DNA from 3 places in the Microbacterium sp. ABRD28 genome. Region 3 is predicted to be linked to each of the others. Evidence: predicted binding sites of a transcription regulator. Region 3 holds the regulator's gene; each other region holds the start of a gene.
The links. Region 3 encodes LexA, which represses DNA repair genes until DNA is damaged. Its sites were predicted from a motif close to TCGAACANNTGTTCGA; they were not measured.
Positions count from the first base shown of each region.

Region 1 (6,935 bases), 1.6 Mb from region 3:
GACGACTAGCTCACCGACTGTCGATCCGGCCGATCCCCCCGCCGGCGCGCGCGAAGGTCTCACGAGCCTCGTGCCAGACCTGCGGGTCGCCGCCGGCCGCCGCGCGCAGATAGGCCGCAGAGAGACGGGCGAGAACGGCGACGCGCTCGGGATTCTCGTCGGTGGTCTCCGCCGCTTCCCAGCTCGGAATGCCCCCGAGCGAATGCTCGGCGCCGAACAGCGTGAGCAGGTCGGTCGCGCCGGCGCTGTGGACATACGCGTCGGTGAACCAGTCCGGCCCCCGGCTCGACATCTTGGACTGATCCCGATCCCCCGCCACGACGAGGGTCGGGGTCGTCAGTTCTGCGAAGGACGGGTTCATGAAGGGGAAGTGCGCCTTCGCGAACGGATGCAGCTGCTCTCCCCCCAGCCCGGTCGCCGCGAGCAGGACGCCGGCGATGACGCGATCGTCGCCGTGGTCGCGACCGACCGCGCCGTCGGCGCCGATGGTGCGTGCACCGAGGAGCAGCTGCACGGTGTGCGCACCCCAGGAGTGCCCCGCCGCGACGACGGCGGCCCGGTCGATACGGCCCGCCAGCCCCGGCATCGATCGCTCGATCACGTCGAGCTGGTCGAGCACGGCCACGAGGTCATCCCGCCGCTGCAGCCAGATCGAACCGAACCGGTCGTCGTCGACGCCGATGCCGTGCCGGCGGGAGTCGAGGTGCGTGGGCTGGACCACGACGAAGCCCTGCGACGCCCAGAAGGTCGTGAGGGGAGCGTACCCGTCGAGCGACCAGCCGTTTCCGTGGGAGAACAGCAGCACCGGCAGGTCGCGACCGTGCGCGGGAACCGAGACCCGCACCTCGAGCGGGAACGGTCGCGCCGGCGCTGCGAGGGTGACGGGAGCGACGGACACGACGGGCGCCGACGCACCCAGCACGGGGTCGAGGGCGGCCACGATGGTGGAGTCGCGAAGCGGGGTGGGTGTGTGCACGAGGTCTCATTTCCAGGATGTCGGCGACTCCGCCATACTTAAGCGGAGCATCGTTCCGCAACGATACGGAATAGTGCTCCGTTTTGCAAGGAGGGCTGATGGGCGACGGTGAGACGCGCGGCAGACGACGCGACGCGCGACGCAATGAGGAGGCGATCCTCGAGGCTGCAGCGGCGGTGTTCGTCGAGGCGGGCATCCAGGCACCCGTCCGGGCGGTCGCGGAGCGGGCAGGGGTGGGAATGGGCACGCTGTACCGCCACTTCCCCACTCGTGCCGACCTGGTCGTGGCGCTCTACCAGCACCAGGTGGATGCCGCTGCCGCAGCCGGACCGGCACTGCTGCGCGAGAGCCCGACCCCGGCAGCGGCACTGCACGCCTGGGTGACGCTCTTCGTGGAGTTCCTCGTCACCAAACATGGCCTGGCCGACGCGCTGCAGGGCGACACGGAGCGCTTCGGCGCGCTCCACCAGTCCCTCACCGACCGGCTGGTGCCCGTCTGCGCCGATCTGCTGCACGCCGCCGCGCCGTACGCCCCCATCGAGGCGTACGCCTTCCTGCGGGGAATCGGCAACCTCTGCATCGGTGGCACGGCACCCGGGTACGACCCGGAGCGCCTCGCGCACCTTCTCGTCGACGGCGCATTGGCGTCATCCGGTTCGTGATTCTGGGCGAGTAACCCTCAGACCCCGTGCGGCCGCACCAGCCCGCCGGGGCGGAGGACCCGATCGGCGAAGCGTGCGCCGATGAGAGCGTGCGCCTCGGGGCCGGGGTGGAGATCGTCGGGGAGCGGCAGGTCTTCGGCATCTTCGGGGCCGTAGAGATCACGACCGTCGAGGTAGTGCAGGTGGGGGTCGTCGGCCCGCGCCGCGACCACCTGCTCGAGCGCCTCACGGATGACCTCGAGGGTCAACCGTCCGGCGGCGGTGTCTCCCGGCGTGCCCGTGGCGATGAAGCGGGTCTCGCCCGATGCCGCGGCGACGGGATCAATGCCTCCGGGACCGGGGGTGTTCTCATGGATGCCGCAGAAGATCGGCGACACCAGCAGCAGCGGGGTCTCGGGATGACCGTCTCGAATGGTGTCGAGGAAGCCGTGGACCGCCGGCACGAAGCTGCGGACCCGCATCGCGTCGAGGTTCACCACGTTGATGCCGAGCTTGACGCTGATGAGGTCGGCAGGCGTGTCGCGGATCACGCGCGACAGGAAGGGGTCGACCAGCGCGCTGCCGCCGAAACCGAGGTTCTGCAGCTGCACGCCTGCACGGCGCGCCGCCACGACCGGCCAGATGCCGGTGGGCGTCGCGGCATTGGAGCCGTGACTGATCGAACTGCCGTGGTGGAGCCATACGGGATCCGTCGACGGCGCGGGTCGCACGGGGGCGTCGGTGCGGAGCGAGACGATGTCGACCTGCTCGTTGTGCGGCAGCCACAGCTCGACGGTCCTCTCCCCTTCTCCCGGAAGCGAGACCTCCACCGTGTCAGGCGCTCCAGTGACCAGAGTCGTCGCCCCGGTCTGCATGTCGAGTTCGAGCGCGTCACCGCCCGAGAGGGCGTGGCTCCCGGCCGGCGCGCCATCGATCACGACGTCCACCGCCCCGCGGGGCCGGGCGAAGCCGCGATACGCCACCCGGGTGGTGTGCAGCTCGAGAACCGCGAGGGTCGCCGAGGTCACGAACCGGAGGCGGACCCCTGACGGCTGGGCCTCCATGAGGGTCAGCTGCGGGTCGGCGTCACGCTCACGGACGTGGCGCGGCAGGCGGTGGGGCCGCAGGCCCCGCTCGGTCGGTTCGATCTCGACGGCGCCGAGGACGAGGTCGGGGAGGGTCGCGTCGATCATGGATGAAGTCCTTCGATGTCAGTTGGCGAGCTCGTCGAGCCACGACGAGCGCAGGCGGAGGGCGCGCTCGGTGCTGGCGATGACGACGGCGATGGTGACGATCACGTTCAGAACGGGCGGGAGATGGATCGGAGACGTGAACGTGCCGATACTGTCGGCGATCGCCGGCACCTGCGAGATCGTCTCGATGATCTGCGGCACGGTGATGCACACACCGACGAGCACGACGAGTGTAGCGATGACGCCGATCACGGTGCTCAGAACCGGATGACGGTGATGAAGCCGCGCCCGCAGGCCCTCCGCCGAGCGAGGGTGAGGGGTCAGTTGACGCTCCTCTCCGGCATCCGGAACGAAATGGCAGCGCCGAAGGCCGGAGGCGCGCGCGGCGACCTCGATGTGACCGCCGGGCACGGCGAACCGCGCGGGAAGCCTCGACACCGCCATCTGGCGGCCGTCGCGGTAGAGGCGGGCGCGAACCTCGCCGTCGTCGCGATCACCGAGCTGGCGGACGTCGACGGCGAACGTGGTCGTGGCGCCGTCGACCGTGGCGAGGTCGAGGAGGAACAGCGACCGGCCGAGGGTCTGCCACCAGCGGAACGGCGGCAGGGGGCGCCCGTCACCGGGCTTCGCGCGGCGCTCGGCGAGGCGGGCGCGCAAGGAGGGGGTGTTCTTGTTGGAGGACATGTCAGAGCAGAAGCTGGCTGAGCGGGTGGGCGGAGACGCGGGCGTTCTCGCGGACGACGCGGAGGAACTGCGTGGTGGACATGGTTCCATCGCACCGCATGTCGGCCCGCGGTGGCAGTGTCGTGGCGACATCTTCTGGGGTGACATTCGTCAGGGGTGGGCTTTCGGGATGCGCATAAATGTTCTACAGAAGTGTGCTGAGTGGGAGAGCAATGTCGGAACCCCCTGCGATGATGTGGGCAGGTCATCGAGACGGGGATTCCAGTGGACGCGAACGAGAAGCGGCGGCGGGCGGAGGAGAGGCGCGCCGGGGTGTTCGCGGATGAGCTGGCCAAGCTGCGGCGGCGTCGGGCGGCGCTGGAGGCGAAAGAGACCCGGTTGCTGGCGGACGCGTATGCGTTGACCTTGGAGCAGCGGTCGCGGGTGGGGTCGGTGTCGTCGCGGGAACGCGATATGCCGCTGCGGTCGATGGCGCTGGAACTGGGGATGGCGGTCAGGGTGAATGACCGATCGATGCAGTCGCAGATGCACGACGCTCACGAGCTGATCGAGTTGTTCCCGCAGACGATGGAAGCCCTGGTGGAGGGGCGGGTGACGCGGGCGCATGCGCAGGTGATCCAAGACGCCGGCCGGGTGATCGAGGATGCCACCGACCGGGCGGCGTTCGAACGCATCGTCCTCGTCGAAGCCGAACGTCAGACCGTGCCGAGGACGAAGAAGTACGCCATCCAGCGTGCGGCGGTCCTGGACCCGCGGCCGTTGCAGGAGCGACATGACCGGGCTGTGCGGGAACGACGCGTGTGGGTCACCGACCTCGACGACACCCTGTCGACGTTGACGATCCTCGGCACGAACGTCTACATCCACGGCGCGTACAACCGGCTCACCGGGCAGGGCACCACGATCAAGGACGTCGACCGCGCGAAGCGGCGCGCGCACGCCGCCGCACGGGCCGAAGCTGAAGCGAACGGCGGGAGCGGCGGCACGGGGCCCCGGTCGGGGCCGGGGTCGGGTGCGGGGTTCACGCTCGGCGAGACCGGGACGGACGACAACGGGAACGTCAGCGGAAACACCGCGGAGCCGTGGTTCGACGACCGCTCGCTGGATGAGATCCGCTGCGACCTCGCCCTGGACATGCTCCTCGCCGGGTCCCCGGTGATCGATCCCACCGACGGGGCGAAGGGCGGGCTCGGCGCCATCCGGGCTGAAGTGCAGATCACCCTCCCGATCACCACCCTCACCGGGGTCACCGCGTCGGGGGCGGAGTTGAACGGGGTCACCCCGATCGACCCCGAAACCGCGAGACGGATGGCGGGAACCGCGAGGGTGTGGGACCGGGTGATGACCGACCCGATCACCGGAGTCGTCACCGCCGTGGACCGATACCAACTGCATCCCTCCCAAACCCGGTTCCTCAACGCCAGAGACGTCACCTGCCGAACACCCGGATGCCGCAGACCCGCGAAACTCTGCGACAAAGACCACTCGAAGGACTTCGCGTTAGGCGGACCAACCTCCAACGACAACCTCTGCAACGAATGCGTGAGGCACCACACGCTGAAACACGCCACGAACTGGCACGTCGAACAACTCCCCGGCGGGGTGCTGAAATTCACCAGCCCCGGCGGGAAGAACTACGACAGCCACCCACCCTCACGCGTCGCCTTCGTCCCCACCGACGACGGCGGACTCACCGTCGCCCCCTTCTGACATCAGGCGGTGCGGTCAGGCATCGGCGAGTTGAGACTGGGTGACGCGTCGCTTCTCGCGGATGAAGACCTCTCGACGGCAGCGCGCCACCACGTCTCCGCTCTCGTCGGTGATCGTGGTCTCGAACCACTCGCGAACCTTCGCGCCGCCGGCCGCGCGTGCACGAAGGTCGGCGACCTGGTCGGGCGACACGCGGAAGTGTGCCGTCAGCACCCCACGACCGGGCTTCAGGAACTCGATCTCGCCGCGGGTATCCCACACGACGTAGTCACGCCCCAGCTGATGCATCACCAGCATGAAGAAGTAGGGATCCGTCATCGCCGACATCGATCCCCCGAACGCCGTACCCACGTAGTTCCGCGTGAAGCGATTCACGTGCAGGTGGACGACCGCTTCCGTCCAGTCGTCGGCGAAATGCCGCACTCGAATGCCGCTGAACAGGTTCGGCGGCCAGAGGCTCATGCCCCAGGCCAACCGGCGAGGAGTAGCACGCATCTCACGATTGTCGAAGCGGCCCCCTCCGACGGACAAAACCCTTGTCGACGGGCGCACACCACCCGATCGTCGCCGCACGGGTTCCTCAACATTTCCACAGGACTGGCGCAATGAGCGGCCCACCAGCGCGGAGCGCGCCTATCGTGGGTCGCAACCCGTCCGGAAGCACCACCGAGACTCGAAGGAGAGTCTTATGGTCACCACCCTCCTCTTCATCGCGATCGTCGCCGTCGTCGTCTGGATCGCCCTCTCGATCACCGCAGGCCTGCTCGTGGGCCGCAGCATCTCCGTCGCCGACCAGCACGAGCGACCCGTCGTACCCGCCCGGACGATGTCAGCACGCAGCGCCCCGACGCACTGACCGATACCGAGGCACGGGCCGGCCCCGCGGCATCCGTCTGCGACGAATGCGTGAACAGGCCCGCGCGCCCGAAGACGCTCTCAGGCTTCCCCTCTACGCTGATCGAGGACTCCCCCGGTCTGGCAACGCCCGCACGCACTCCCCCGGCGTGCGGTGACGTGCGAACTCCCCCCGTTTCGCCGCCAGGCTTCGAGAGTCCGGGCCCCCTCGAGCGCCCCTCGCCAGACGTGCGCTCGAGGGGGCCGTTTCCGCGTGCGGGTCTGAGATGCGACGAGGCTGTCGATCACGCCGCGGACGGCGACGCGGCCTCGAGGTGCGGACGCGCGGCATCCATGAAGGCCGTCGGATCGTCGGCCCAGAAGCGGATCTCGTCGACACGCACGACGCCCTGCGGCATCGCCACCTCGACCGGACGCTCGAGCTCGACTGCGAGGTTGGTCTCATCCTGCATCGGCAGATGCACGATCCACGCGTCATCCGTCCGCCCGGGCGTGAACTTCTCGCCCTTGTGCCGGACTTCGCGCCGGCGGGCGACCGAGAGGACATCGTCCCAGGAGAGGGCGATCTCCAGGTCGGTGCTCTGACGGATGCGAAGGCCGTCGGGACCGACGGCGTGCGGACGCGTGAGGTAGCCCGCGAGCATCCCGAGCATGAAGACGACACCCCAGATTCCGAGGATGAGCAGAGGAATGCGCACGAACGGCCACGGATGCACGATGAGATCGACGATCGGGACTTCGAGCGCCGAAAGCACGATGAAGATGGTGAGGATGCCGGTGACCGGTCGGTGATACGAAACGGCCACCGCGCCCGCCGGTACCCGTGGCCGGAAGAAGACGAGCCGAGCAAGACTGACCCACCCCGCCGCCTCCATC
Region 1 covers NZ_CP031015.1:118,072-125,006, forward strand. The annotation lists gene bla (class A beta-lactamase) at 1-9, shown strand, start outside; gene DT073_RS00545 (alpha/beta hydrolase family protein) at 11-976, opposite strand; gene DT073_RS00550 (TetR/AcrR family transcriptional regulator) at 1,075-1,638, shown strand; gene DT073_RS00555 (GDSL-type esterase/lipase family protein) at 1,656-2,810, opposite strand; gene DT073_RS00560 (hypothetical protein) at 2,829-3,494, opposite strand; gene DT073_RS00565 (HNH endonuclease signature motif containing protein) at 3,759-5,204, shown strand; gene DT073_RS00570 (DUF4442 domain-containing protein) at 5,220-5,699, opposite strand; gene DT073_RS15740 (hypothetical protein) at 5,893-6,060, shown strand; gene DT073_RS00575 (hypothetical protein) at 6,344-6,935, opposite strand, start outside.
Region 1: the regulator LexA is predicted to act here: its motif matches at 3,666-3,681, upstream of DT073_RS00565 (HNH endonuclease signature motif containing protein).

Region 2 (6,935 bases), 1.2 Mb from region 3:
CGGGAAGGGCGTGGCGCACGTCGTCGCGGCGGAGAAGACGCCACTGCGCGGCATCCTTCCCCCACAGCTCCGCGAGCTGACGGCGGACGTCGGCCTCCGGAGCGCCCCCGCCGTCGGCGGAGAGCAGGCAGGTGGCCTGCACGAGGTGATGGCCGGTCGGGGCGGAGGAGCGCGCCGTGCGCGAGAGGACCGCGGTGTTGACGATCGGACCCCGGCGTCGCCCGTCGACGGCCAAGAGGGCGTCGAACGCGGGCTCGTGCTCGGCGTCGAACCACCAGGTCTGCAGTCCCTTCGTCTTCGGTGCCGGGAGATCGGTGAGCGTCGCGACCGTCTCGGGCCCCACCGCGACGATGACGTGGCTCGCGTGCACGGTGTCGGCCCCTGCGATCGCCACCTCGCAGACGTTCGTTCCGCGAGACACGGCGGTGACCCGGTGGGAGAGACGGATGTCGGCACCCGCCGCCTCGGCCCGCGACGCCAGCTGTCGGGGGAGGGCTGCGATTCCCCCGGCGGGCAGCCCCGGCCGCCCGAGCGCGAACATGCGCACGAGCAGTTTGACGAACGCGTCGGAGGTCGTGCCGGTGTCGTCGGCGATCACGCCGGCGAGGAAAGGTTCGAGCACCTCGGTGCGCAGCGGCCCGCTCAGACCCGCCCGCGTCCACCCCTCGGCGAGGCTGCCGTCGGGCCCGGAGACGACGCCCTTCGGGTCGAGGAGCACCGGGATGATCCACCGGGCGAGCGCCCAGAGGTCGGCGGGGCGGACGAGCCCGCTCGCGACGGACGCCGGGATGAGGCCCGGATGCCGCAGGGGGTGCCCCAGGCGCACCGAACGCCCCTCGCGGCGCACGCGCACCCCGACGGGGAAGGCCTGGACGTCCAGGCCCGGGAGGTCGACCGCGCGCCGGAGAGCGGGGTAGGCCGGGTTCAGGACGTGGAAGCCGCGGTCGAGGAGGAACCCGTCGACGATGTCGGTGCGTTCCCTGCCGCCGACGTCGTCGGCCGCCTCGAGCACCACGACATCGCGTCCTGCCCGGGCGAGGATGTCCGCCGCCCGAAGACCCGCCAGGCCGGCTCCGATCACGACGACGTCGTGCGCGGCGGCGCCGGTGCGGGACATGTGCCGAGCCTACGACGACCGCAGCCTCCCCGGACGACCCCGGCCCCGCCCGGGCGGTGGAAGGATGACGGCATGAAGGCCGCACTGATCCTCGCCACCCAGCTCTTCGAGGATCATCCGGCCCTCAGCGATCCCGACATCGACATCCTGTTCTTCATCGAGGCCGAGTCGGCTCTCACCCGGCGACCGTTCCACGCGCACAAGCTCGTGCTCATCCTCTCCGGACTCCGACATGCCGCCGCGCGCGCCGAGGAAGCCGGACACCGGGTGGCCTCCCTCCGGGTCGGGGAGGAGTGGAGCTTCGCGGCGGGCCTTCGTCGGCTGATCCGCGAGCACGGGATCGAGGGGCTGGCGTGGATGAGCGCGACGGATCGTGGGGTGGACGAGCGCCTGCGCCGGGTCTGCGATGACGAGGGGGTCGCGACCCGCATCTATCCGGACGCGCTGTTCCTCACTGCTGCCGAGGATCTCGATGGCTGGTTCGGCGGGCACCCGCGGGCCAAGATGGAGGATTTCTACCGATGGCAGCGCCTTCGTACCGGCGTCCTCATGGACGGGGAGAAGCCCGCGGGGGGTGCCTGGAACTTCGACGCCGACAACCGTCATCCGCTTCCCGCGGGCGGGATCTCGATCCCCGCCCTTCCCGAGGCCCGGCATGACGAGATCACACGGGAGGTGATGGCCCTCGTCACCGACCGGTTCGCCGATCATCCGGGAGACGCGGCGGAGTTCTGGCTGCCGGTCACCGCTCCCGGGGCTCGGGAGTGGCTGACCTCGTTCGTGGCCGAGCGTCTGGAGCTTTTCGGCCGCTACGAGGACGCCATGGCCGCCGATGAGCCGTTCCTCTTCCACGCGATCATCAGCCCGTTCCTCAACGTCGGTCTGCTCCGCGTCGAGGAGGTCGTCCGCGCCGCCGTGACCCACCGTGACGCGGTGCCGATCGCCTCGCTCGAGGGGTTCGTGCGTCAGGTGATCGGCTGGCGGGAGTACATGCGGGGGTCCTACCGCGCCGATCCGGCCCTCATCGATGCCAATCACTTCGAGCTCACCCGCCCCCTCGAGGACTGGTGGTATACCGGCGCCGGCATCCCCGACGATCTGCCGATACCGGTGCGGGTGGTGCTCGACCGTGTCCATCGATGGGGTTACGCCCACCACATCGAGCGACTCATGGTCCTCGGCAACTGGTTCCTGCTCCAGGGCTATCACCCGCGGGCGGTGTTCGACTGGTACTCGGCGCTCTTCGTCGACGCGTACGAGTGGGTGATGGTGCCCAACGTGCAGGGGATGAGTCAGTACGCCGACGGCGGCGGCGTGGCCACCAAGCCCTACGTCTCGGGTGGGGCCTACCTGCAGAAGATGGGCCGGTGGTGGGGCAGCGACCGCGAGGCCCGCGACTCGGTCTTCACCAGCGCCTACTGGGCCTTCCTCGATCGGCACGAGGCGAAGCTCGCCGGCAACCCCCGGTTGAACATGCCGCTCGCGCAGATGCGCCGGCGCCGGGGAGACTGACCGGGCTCGCCATCGGGCATATCAGGCGCTGCAGGAGGTGGGCACGTGCGACTCCGGGTGCCGTCACCCCATCGGCGCGGCCTCGTCCGTCGCGCGCTGCGCGGCCAGTCGGCGCTCGCGCATCGCGAGGAACAGCGGAAAAGTGAAGGCGATGGCCGTGATGCCCGACAGCACGATGTAAAGCCACCACCGCTTCATCCCGAGCCGTCGCCCCTCGACGACGATCACAACGCAGGCGGCGATCGCGACGACCAAGAGGTCGACGGTGATGGATGAGACCGCGGGGCCGCTGCTGACGAGGTCGCCGATGAAGTCGCGCATCTGCACGACAGCCCAGACGTTGAAGACGAAGGTGGCGACGAGTCCCGCGAGAGCCAGGACGAGGAAGGCGATGGCGAGTGGGGGCCAGGGGTCGCGGGCGCGGGTCATGGGTCGAAGGCTAGCGCCGTATCATCGTGCGGTGCTCGCCTTCGACGATCCCCTGCCCCGCCGCCCGCGCCGGGTCGCGGTGGCAGGGGTGTCGGGGGCGGGGAAGACGACGCTCGCGGCGAGGATCGCAGAGGTCACCGGCGCGCCGCACACCGAGATCGACGCCCTCTTCCACGGAGCCGGTTGGACCGAGCGGCCAGAGTTCCTCGACGATGTCGGGCGGCTGGTGGCGGGGGAGTCCTGGGTGACCGAATGGCAGTACGCGACCGCGCGTCCTCTCCTCACCGCGCGTGCCGACATCCTGGTCTGGCTCGACCTGCCCTACTGGAGCTGCGTGTTCCCCCGGGTCGTGCGGCGGACCCTTCGGCGGCGGCTCCGCCGCGAGGAACTGTGGAACGGCAACATCGAGCCTGCGCTCCACACCTTCTTCACCGACCCCGAGCACATCGTGCGCGTGTCGATCGGCACCAGGCACAAGTACGACGAGCGGATTCCCCGACTGGCCCGCGATGACACGGCGCCGGCGGTGATTCGTCTGCGTTCGCAGAACGAGGTCGATCAGTGGGTCGATGGACCGCTGCGGGCCAGTGCGCGACTCTCCTGATCCCGCACCCTCGCCACCATGCTCACCCGCTCCTGCTCATTCAGAAGGGGGCGACGGTGAGTCCGTCGTCGTCGGTGGGGACGAACGCGACGCGTGAGGGTGGGTGGCTGTTGTAGTTCTTTCCTCCGGGGCTGGTGAATTTCAGCACCCCGCCGGGGAGTTGTTCGACGTGCCAGTTCGTGGCGTGTTTCAGCGTGTGGTGCCTCACGCATTCGCTGCAGAGGTTGTCGTTGGACGTTGGTCCGCCTAACGCGAAGTCCCTCGAGTGGTCTTTGTCGCAGAGTTTCGCGGGCCTTCGGCATCCGGGTGTTCGGCAGGTGACGTCGCGGGCGTTGAGGAACCGGGTTTGGGAGGGATGCAGTTGGTATCGGTCCACGGCGGTGACGACCCCGCTGATGGGGTCGGTCATCACCCGGTCCCACACCCTCGCGGTTCCTGCCATCCGCCGGGCCGTTTCCGGGTCGACCGGGGTGACTCCGTTCAACTCGGCTCCTGACCCGGTGACGCCGGTGAGGGTGGTGATCGGGAGGGTGATCTGCACTTCGGCCCGGATGGCGCCGAGCCCACCCTTCGCCCCGTCGGTGGGGTCGATCACCGGGGACCCGGCGAGGAGCATGTCCAGGGCGAGGTCGCAGCGGATCTCATCCAGCGACCGGTCGTCGAACCACGGCTCCGCCGTTTCCTCCTCCGGCGCATCCGCTTCACCCTGCGTCGCGGCGTACTTGCGCCGCTTCGCGCGGTCGACGTCCTTGATCGTGGTGCCCTGCCCGGTGAGCCGGTTGAACGCGCCGTGGATGTACACGTTCCCGCCCAGGATCGTCAGGGTCGACAGGGTGTCGTCCAGGTCGGTAACCCACACCCGCCGCTCCCGGATCGCCGTGTCATGTCGTTCCTGCAACGGCCTCGGGTCCAACACCGCCGCACGCTGGAGGGCGTACTTCTTCGTCCTCGGCACCGTCTGCCGCTCCGCTTCCACAAGCACGATGCGTTCGAACGCCGCCCGGTCGTTGGCATCCTCGATCACCCGGCCGGCGTCCTGGATCACCTGCGCGTGCGCCCGCGTGACCCGCCCCTCGACCAGGGCTTCCATCGTCTGCGGGAACAGCTCGATCAGCTCGTGCGCGTCGTGCATCTGGGTCTGCATCGCCCGGTCATTCACCCGCACCGCCATCCCGAGCTCCAGCGCCATCGACCGCAACGGCATGTCCCGCTCCCGCGACGACACCGACCCGATTCGTGACCGCTGCTCAAGCGTCAACGCGTACGCGTCGGCGAGCAACCGGGTCTCCTTCGCTTCGAGCGCTGCCCGACGCCTCCGCAGCTTCGCCAGCTCATCCGCGAACACCCCGGCGCGCTTGTCCTCCGCCCGCCGCCGCTTCTCGTCCGCGTCCACTGCAATCCCCGTCTCGATGACCTACCCGAATCATCGCAGAGGGTTACGACATTGCGCATGGTGAAAAGCCAAGTAGTGTCGTATGTATCTTCGCAATCCGGATGCGCTACCGGCCGCCGCCCACTCGAGACAGTACGCTCAACCGGTGACCTCGCACACCCTCCCCGATGGTGCGGTTCTCCGCCGCGCCCAGCCCGGCGATGAGCCGGGCATCCTCGACGCCATCTCCGCCCTCGCGGTCTACGAGCGAGAACCCGATGCGGTGGAGAACACCGTCGAGGCGCTGACCGCTTCGCTGTTCGGACCCGAGCCGCGTGTCTTCGCCCACGTCGTGGAACGCGACGGGGCGATCTTCGGCATCGCGATCTGGTTCCTCACTTACTCCACCTGGACCGGAACGCACGGCATCTGGCTCGAGGATCTCTACGTGCACGACGTCGCCCGGGGCCGCGGCTACGGTCGCGCGCTCATGCAGGCGCTCGCGGACGAGTGCGTTGAACGCGGGTACGCACGGTTCGAGTGGACGGTTCTCGACTGGAACGAACCCTCGATCGGGTTCTACCGGGCGATCGGCGCCCTGCCGATGGAGGAGTGGACCAGCCAGCGTCTCAGCGGTGACGCCCTGCGAGCCCTCGCGCAGACCGCTCCCGAGCGGGGATGACCGCGGGGATCACCTCCCACACACCTACACGAAAGCGGCGGGTGCGGCATGTCCTGCACCGCACCCGCCGCTTCGCGCGCCCATGTCAGACGCGGCGATATGTTCCCGTCATCGGGCAGTCGAAGGGGTCGCGGGCCGCGAGCCCCACCCTGTTCAGGTACGCGATCACAATGGCGTAGGAGCGCCACAGTGTGGTCTCGGTGTACGGCACATTCAGCGTCTCGCAGTGGTCGCGGACGATGTCACGGGCCTTGGCCAGATGCGGGCGAGGCATGTTCGGGAAGAGGTGGTGCTCCACCTGGTAGTTCAAACCGCCCATGAGCACGGTCGCCCACCATCCGCCGCTGACGTTGCGCGAGGTGCGCACCTGCTTGGAGAAGAAGTCGAGCTTGGCGTCCTTGGCGATGACCGGCATGCCCTTGTGGTTGGGGGCGAAGGAGGCTCCCATGTAGACGCCGAAGACGGCCAGCTGCACGCCCAGGAAGGCGAAGGCCATGCCCAGGGGCAGGAAGAGGAAGACGGGCACGAGCACGACGCCGAAGCGAAGGAACAGCAGTGCGAGCTCGGTGATCCGGCCCTTCACGGGCTGCCGGCTGAACAGGTGGCGGAACGCGATGGCGTGCAGGTTCAGCCCCTCGAGCGTCAGCAGGGGGAAGAACAGGTACCCCTGTCGCCGCGTGATGGCCCGCCGCAGGCCCCGGGCCGTCGCCGCATCCTCATCGATGAACGAGATCGTGTCGATCTCGATGTCGGGGTCCTTCCCGACGCGGTTCGGGTTCGCGTGGTGCCGGGTGTGCTTGCTGGCCCACCACGAGAAGCTCATGCCCACGACCCCGTTGCCGAGGATGAGCGCCAGCCGATCGTTCGCGGGGCCGGAGCTGAGGATCTGACGGTGAGCCGCCTCGTGCGCCAGGAAGGCCACCTGAGTGAAGAGGATGCCGAGGGCCGCGGCGATGAGGAGCTGGAACCAGCTGTCACCCAGCAGGATGAAGCCGGCGATGCAGGCACCGAAGCCGAGTGCGATCGCGGCGCCCACCAGGGCGTAGAACCAGCGTGCGCGGGCGAGGAGGCCGGTTTCACGGACGATCTGCGCCACATCGGTGTAGGCGCGGGCCATGGGCGGGAATTCCGCCGTGCCGGCGTACGTCTGACGAACAGGTCCGAGGCGGGGCTCGAGGACGGTGGAAGAGATGGGGTTACCTCGGTTTCGATCGCGACC
Region 2 covers NZ_CP031015.1:2,847,788-2,854,722, reverse strand. The annotation lists gene DT073_RS13780 (NAD(P)/FAD-dependent oxidoreductase) at 1-1,117, opposite strand, end outside; gene DT073_RS13775 (cryptochrome/photolyase family protein) at 1,190-2,629, shown strand; gene DT073_RS13770 (DUF2834 domain-containing protein) at 2,693-3,058, opposite strand; gene DT073_RS13765 (P-loop NTPase family protein) at 3,090-3,662, shown strand; gene DT073_RS13760 (HNH endonuclease signature motif containing protein) at 3,703-5,055, opposite strand; gene DT073_RS13755 (GNAT family N-acetyltransferase) at 5,201-5,716, shown strand; gene DT073_RS13750 (fatty acid desaturase family protein) at 5,802-6,833, opposite strand.
Region 2: the regulator LexA is predicted to act here: its motif matches at 5,134-5,149, upstream of DT073_RS13760 (HNH endonuclease signature motif containing protein).

Region 3 (6,935 bases):
CTGACCACACCGGGGGCGTGAGCGGTCGGACCGCCGTGGACGAGCACGACGTACGGGGGAAGGGCGTCTTCGGGTCCCTTCACCTCCGGGTGGGTCGGGGGGAACTCGACCGCATGGACGACGCCATGGCGCCCGTCGACGGTGAATCGTCGGGGCCGGGGCACCCATGCGGACAAGCCGTCGTCTTGCCAGCGGCCGCCTGTCAGAAGGTGGACGCCCGGTCGCGACGGCTCGCGCAGATCGATGCGCCACAGCCCCGCGGGAGCGTCTTCCGGGCTCCCTGACACGAGGACGTCGGTGCCTTCTGCGTCCTCCACAAGGAGGTTGCCCACCGCCGGAACAGGGATGCCGGTGACCACGCCGCCTGACGAGATGTGGACGAGCTCGTCGCTGCCGCGCGTGCGCACGGCGGCGACACCGTCGGCGAGCGGCGCGAACCACCGTGATCCGAGCACCCACAGCGGACCTCCGGTGTCGCGTTCATCCGGGGCGATCATCTCCGGCCGGTCTTCCGCGGGACCGAGACGGTGAAGGTTCCAGAACCCGCTCGCGTCGTCGGCGTAGAGGAGGGCGCCGTCGGCCGTCCATTCGGGCTGGAGAGCGGCGGAGGTGCCTCCGGCGACGCGTCGCCCCGCAGGTTCTCCGTCGTCGAGTCGGCGTACTCGGACCTCGGCCCGGTCCCAGGGCATGTGGGGGTGATCCCACGCGAGCCACGCGAGAGCGGATCCGTCGGGGGAGAGCGCAGGCTGCGCGACGAAGTCGCTCCCCGCCGTCAACGAGATCACGCGGTCGATGTCGTCGGCGGCCGACCCGTCGAGAGGGATCTCGACGATGTCGTGGCTGACGGCCTCACCGACGACCTCTCGGACCGCGAGCAGCCGCCCCCGGGACACACGGAGACCCCCGAGCGCCTGCCCCGACACGGCGGGTGTGAGTGGTGTGGGAGCCGACCCCGGAGTGAGGAGCCACACCCGCTGATCCGACTTCTCCACGAAGACGAGCCCGCCATCGGCGGTGGCACTCCATGCGCCGCCGCCGTACTCATGGACACGCGAGCGGACATTCCAGGGAGCGGGAAGCAGCGTGTCGACCTGTGAGCCCGGGACGGGCGCCCGCGGTGCGCGTCGCACGGTCGTTCGCCCCTGCTCTTCGGGGACCGTCTCGGCCCACCAGATCTCCTCCCCGACGAATCGAGCGCCGTCCAGCCGCGGCGAGGCGGCAGCCACCGCGTCCGCCGTGACGCGTGAGGGCCAGGTGCCGAACGGGAGCGTGCGGACGGGGGCGGACGCGGAGTCGTGAGGAAGAGGCTCGACCATGCGTCCACGTTACGGGCCCCCACGTTGCGGCCCGCCGCATCGCTACGGGCCCCACGTCGTCGGGGGGCCCCGACGTCTGTCAGACCGCGCGAAGGATCGCGACGACCTTGCCCAGAATGATCGCCTCGTCGCCCAGGATGGGTTCGAACGCGGTGTTGCGGGGGAGCAGCCACGTGTGGCCGTCACGCTGACGGAACGTCTTGACGGTCGCCTCTCCGTCCAGCATGGCAGCCACGATCTCGCCGTTCTCGGCCGTCCCCTGCGCACGCACGACGACCCAGTCGCCGTCGCAGATGGCCGCGTCGATCATCGAATCGCCGGCGACCTTCAGCATGAACAGTTCGCCCTTGCCGACCAGCTGTCGGGGGAGGGGGAAGACTTCCTCGACCTGCTGATCCGCCGTGATCGGGACACCCGCGGCGATCCGTCCGACCAGCGGGACGAGCGCGGCGTCCCCCACGGCCGGGGTGCGGTCGGCGGGGTTCTCCGCGGCGGTGCCGGGGAGGTCGATGAGCACCTCCATGGCCCGGGTCTTGCCGGGGTCGCGCCGGAGGTATCCGCTTAACTCGAGCTGATTGAGCTGATGGGTGACGCTGGACAGCGACTTCAGGCCGACGGCGTCGCCGATCTCGCGCATGCTCGGCGGATAGCCGTGGCGGGCGATCGAGCGCTGGATCACCTCGAGGATGGCCATCTGCTTGTCGCTCAGGCTCTTGCGCCGCCGCGTCTGCGGCTTGGTGTTCGGCTCGCTCATGTCTGCTCCTGTCTCCCCGGAATCCCGCCCCGGTCCTCCGTGACGTGATCGTCGCGTCTTCGAATGTCGGAGGTCGGTGGTGAGGTGTCCTCGTCGAAACCGTATCCGGTTCCGATCGGCGTCCACCGGACCTCGCTCGCGTGTCGCGTTCGATCGTTCGACGGATTCCGACCCGCTTGACAGCATTTCACATCGAAGATAGCTTCGGAAGAGAGGTTCGCATCCACCCGTCCCGGCCGACGGGTGGATGCGAACCCAGACCCGAAACGACACCGGCTGAGCCGGGAACGGGAGCACATCATGAGCGCGATCACGATTTCGACGGGAACCATGACGGGTGCCGCCGCGGCGACCCGGCTGCGGCTGACCGCCCGCGGGCGCCGTGTCCTCGCGACACTCGCCGCGCTGCCCGCCGTCGTCGCGCTGAGCGCGGCGATGATCAGTGGCGGCTCAGCGCTCGCCACTCGCGCCGACGGTGCGCCGGCCGGGGCCTTCGACACCGTCACGGTGCAGGCGGGTGACTCTCTCTGGGCGATCGCCGAGCGCGTGGCCCCTGCCGCCGACCCTCGGGATGTGGTTGCGGCCTTCAGCCGTCTCAACGGCCTCGACGCGGGACTCGTGTCGGCCGGCCAGGAGCTGGCGATCCCCGCGGAGTACGCCGACTGACCCGCAGGCCCGACGGGCGAGGCGCCGTACGATGGGAAGGGTGAGTGCGACGCTCGATGACCTTCCCATCCGCGACGATCTGAGGGGACGGACCCCCTACGGCGCGCCGCAGGCTCAACTGCCCGTGGCGCTGAACGTCAACGAGAACACCCACCCGGTTCCGGCGGAGGTGGCCGACGACATCCTCGACGCTGTGGCGATCGCGCTCCGCGAGGTGAATCGCTACCCCGACCGCGAGTTCACCGGTCTGCGCGAGCACCTGGCCGACTACCTCGGTCACGGCCTGGTCCGGGAGCAGATCTGGGCGGCCAACGGATCGAACGAAGTCCTCCAGCATCTCCTGCAGGCGTTCGCCGGCCCAGGGCGGACCGCCTTCGGATTCGCCCCGACATATTCGATGTACCCCCTGTTGACCCGGGGAACCGGAGCGACCTGGCAGGCGGGCACCCGCGCGCACGATTTCACGGTCTCCGCCGAGTCCGCCGCCGCCCAGGTGGCCGCGGCCCAACCCGATGTGGTGTTCCTGTGCGCTCCGAACAACCCGACGGGTACACCGCTCCCGCTCGAGGTCATCGACGCCGTCTACGGTGCGACGCGCGGCATCGTCATCGTCGACGAGGCCTATGTCGAGTTCGCGCCCCACGACGCCCCGTCCGCCGTGACGCTCCTGCCCGACCGGCCGCGACTGGTGGTCTCGCGCACGATGAGCAAGGCCTTCGCCTTCGCCGGAGCGCGTGTGGGCTACCTCGCCGCGGATCCGGCCGTCATCGACGCGCTTCGCCTGGTGCGCTTGCCGTACCACCTGAGCGCTCTGACCCAGGCTGCCGCGACCGCCGCGCTCCAGCATGCGCCGACGATGCTGCGGATGGTGGATGAGATCGTCGCGCAGCGCGACCGGATCTCGGCGACGGTGTCGGCCCTCGGGTACGAACCGTACGAGTCATGGACGAACTTCGTGCTGTTCGGAGGCGTGTCAGACCCCGCGGCGACATGGCAGGCGCTCTATGACCGGGGCGTGCTGATCCGTGACGTCGGCATCCCGCACCACCTGCGGGTGACGGCCGGCACCGACAAAGAGACCACCGCCTTCTTGGACGCCCTGGCGTCGATAGACTCGGGCGCATGACCCGTCCTGCGCGTACCGCGTCGCTTCGCCGTGCGACCAGTGAGTCCACCGTCGAGCTCGAGCTCGATCTGGACGGGACCGGTCGAAGCAGCATCCAGACCACGGTTCCGTTCTTCGACCACATGCTCACGGCCTTCGCGAAGCACTCCCTGACCGACCTCACCGTCCGTGCCCACGGCGACACCGACATCGACGCTCACCACACGGTGGAGGACACCGCGATCGTCCTCGGCCAGGCCATCCGCCAGGCTCTCGGCGACAAGGCCGGAATCTCCCGCTACGGCGACGCCATGGTGCCACTGGATGAGGCGCTCGCCCGCGCGGTCGTCGACATCAGCGGGCGGCCCTACCTCGTGCACGGGGGCGAGCCGGCAGGATTCGAGTTCCACCTGATCGGCGGCCACTTCACCGGCTCGCTCGTCCGGCACACCTTCGAAGCCCTCGCCGTCCACGGCGGGCTCACCCTCCACGTCGAGGTGCTGAGCGGCCGTGATCCTCACCACATCGCCGAGGCGGAATACAAGGCGTTCGCCCGGGCGTTCCGGGCGGCCAAGGCGTGGGACGCCCTGGTCGACGGCGTTCCCAGCACCAAAGGGGCTCTGTGAGCGACCGTCCGCTCGTCGCCGTCCTCGACTACGGGTCGGGCAACGTCCACAGCGCCGTCAAGGCGCTCGTCGAAGCCGGTGCCGATGCCCGCCTGACCGCCGACCCGGGACTGGTGCGCGATGCCGACGGACTCGTGGTGCCGGGCGTCGGCGCGTACCGGGCGGTGATGGAGGCGCTCCGGGCCCGGCGCGGGGACGAGCTCATCGAACGTCGGCTCGCCGGCGGCCTTCCCGTCCTCGGCATCTGCGTGGGCATGCAGGTCCTCTTCGAGTGGGGACGCGAACGCGGCGTCGACACCGCGGGGCTCGGCGAGTGGCCGGGCGAGGTGACGCAGCTCGACGCGCCGGTTCTTCCCCACATCGGATGGAACACCGTCACCCCCGATCCGCAGAGCCGGTTGTTCGCCGGGCTCGCCGATGAGCGCTTCTACTTCGTGCATTCGTTCGCCGCGAGAACCTGGGAGCTCGAGGTCCATGACCCCTTCCCCCAGCCGGCGCTGACATGGACGACCTACGGCGAGCCGTTCCTGGCCGCCGTCGAGAACGGGCCGCTCTCGGCCACGCAGTTCCACCCCGAGAAGTCGGGGGCGGCCGGCATACGGTTGCTGGCCAATTGGATCACGGGCCTTCGCAGGGCTACCCTCTGAAACCGTGCCTTCGCGCGGCGATCCTCCGCGCCCCACGACCCCGCAGGGAGCCATGAACGATTTCGCGTCCACGCCCGCTTTGACCCTTCTCCCCGCCGTCGATGTGGCGGGCGGCAAAGCGGTGCGACTGACCCAGGGTGAAGCCGGCAGCGAAACCAACTACGGCGACCCCGTGGAGGCGGCGCTGGACTGGGCCCGCCAGGGGGCCCAGTGGATCCACCTCGTCGACCTCGACGCCGCCTTCGGGCGCGGCAGCAATGCCGCGGTGCTGCGGAAGGTCATCAAGCAGGTCCGTGGCGTGCAGGTCGAGGTCTCCGGCGGTATCCGCGACGACGCCTCGCTCGAGGCCGCGCTCGAATCCGGCGCCGCCCGGGTCAACCTCGGTACGGCAGCCCTGGAGAACCCCGAGTGGGCGGCCGACGTGATCGGGCGCTACGGCGACCTCGTCGCGGTCGGCCTCGACGTCCGCGGCACGACCCTCGCCGCGCGCGGATGGACGCGCGACGGCGGCGACCTGTGGACGGTGCTGACGCGCCTCGAGAGCGCGGGCTGCAGCCGCTACGTCGTCACCGACGTCACCAAGGACGGGACGCTTCGCGGTCCGAACCTCGAACTGCTGCGCGAGATGACGGCGCGCACCCCGAAGCCGGTCGTGGCGTCGGGAGGGGTCTCGAGCCTCGACGACATCGCCGCCCTCCGCGAGTTGGTGCCCCTCGGCGTCGAAGGTGCGATCGTCGGCAAGGCGCTGTACGCCGGGGCCTTCACCCTGGGTGAGGCTCTGGATGTCGCCGGACACTGACCCCTCGCACGATCACCCCGCCCACGCCGACTCGGCGGGGGTGCCCTGGGAGGGGCGCGCCTTCCAGCCCAACCCGCACGCCGGTGACGACGGCCGTGCCGACCCGCAGCTGCTGGCGGCCCTTGAGGCGTTCCGGCGCGGCGAGGGCGATGAGCGGGCGGTCGTCGACGCCTACCGGACGGCGCGGCTTCTGATTCCGCTCATCGCGGAGAAGGGCGACGAGGGGGTGGGTCCGCACGGTCTCGCCGTGGACAAGACCCAGGAGCTGTCGATCGTGTCGGTGGCCGCCCCTGACGGTCGCCGCGTCCTCCCCGTCTTCACCTCCGTCGAAACCATGACGCGATGGGATGCCGGCGCACGTCCGGTGCCGGCGGACGGGGTGCGCACCGCCCTCGCCGTGGCCGCTGAGGACACCGAGCTGATCGTGATCGACCCGGGGTCGCCGACGGAGTTCGTGCTGCGGAGGCCCGCCGTGTGGGCGATCGCGCAGGGTGAGGGCTGGGAGCCCAGCTTCACCTCACCGGAGGTCTACGCCGGTCTTCGCGAGAGCGTGGGAAGCGAGCTCGCCGTCATCGACTTCTCCCTCGCGCCGGGAGACCCCACGGCACGGTTGCGCGGCCCGGAGCTCGTCGTCGAGCTTCAGCTCGTCCAGGGTCTGGATCGCGGCGAGCTCGACGCCGTGCTGGCCCGCCTTGCCAAGCGCTGGGCAGCCGATGATCGCATCGCCGTGCTCGTCGACTCCCTGACGATCAAACTCCGTCGCGGCGCCTGATCCATCGACCGGACCCGGGTCAGGTCACCGGGCCCGTCCACTTCTCGCCAGGTCCTTTGCCGATGGGGTCGGGGATGACGGATGCCTCGCGGAAGGCCAGTTGCAGCGAGCGCAGGCCGTCGCGGAGCGACCGGGCGTGCATGTCGCTGATCTCGGGAGCTCCGGCGGTGATGAGTCCCGCCAGCGCGTTGATGAGCTTGCGGGCCTCGTCGAGGTCGAGCTGGGTCGCGGGGTCGTCGGCGAGCCCCAC
Region 3 covers NZ_CP031015.1:1,677,795-1,684,729, forward strand. The annotation lists gene DT073_RS08095 (dipeptidyl-peptidase 5) at 1-1,316, opposite strand, end outside; gene lexA (transcriptional repressor LexA) at 1,396-2,070, opposite strand; gene DT073_RS08105 (LysM peptidoglycan-binding domain-containing protein) at 2,371-2,736, shown strand; gene DT073_RS08110 (histidinol-phosphate transaminase) at 2,768-3,862, shown strand; gene hisB (imidazoleglycerol-phosphate dehydratase HisB) at 3,859-4,467, shown strand; gene hisH (imidazole glycerol phosphate synthase subunit HisH) at 4,464-5,114, shown strand; gene priA (bifunctional 1-(5-phosphoribosyl)-5-((5-phosphoribosylamino)methylideneamino)imidazole-4-carboxamide isomerase/phosphoribosylanthranilate isomerase PriA) at 5,167-5,913, shown strand; gene DT073_RS08130 (SseB family protein) at 5,897-6,685, shown strand; gene DT073_RS08135 (DUF1844 domain-containing protein) at 6,705-6,935, opposite strand, start outside.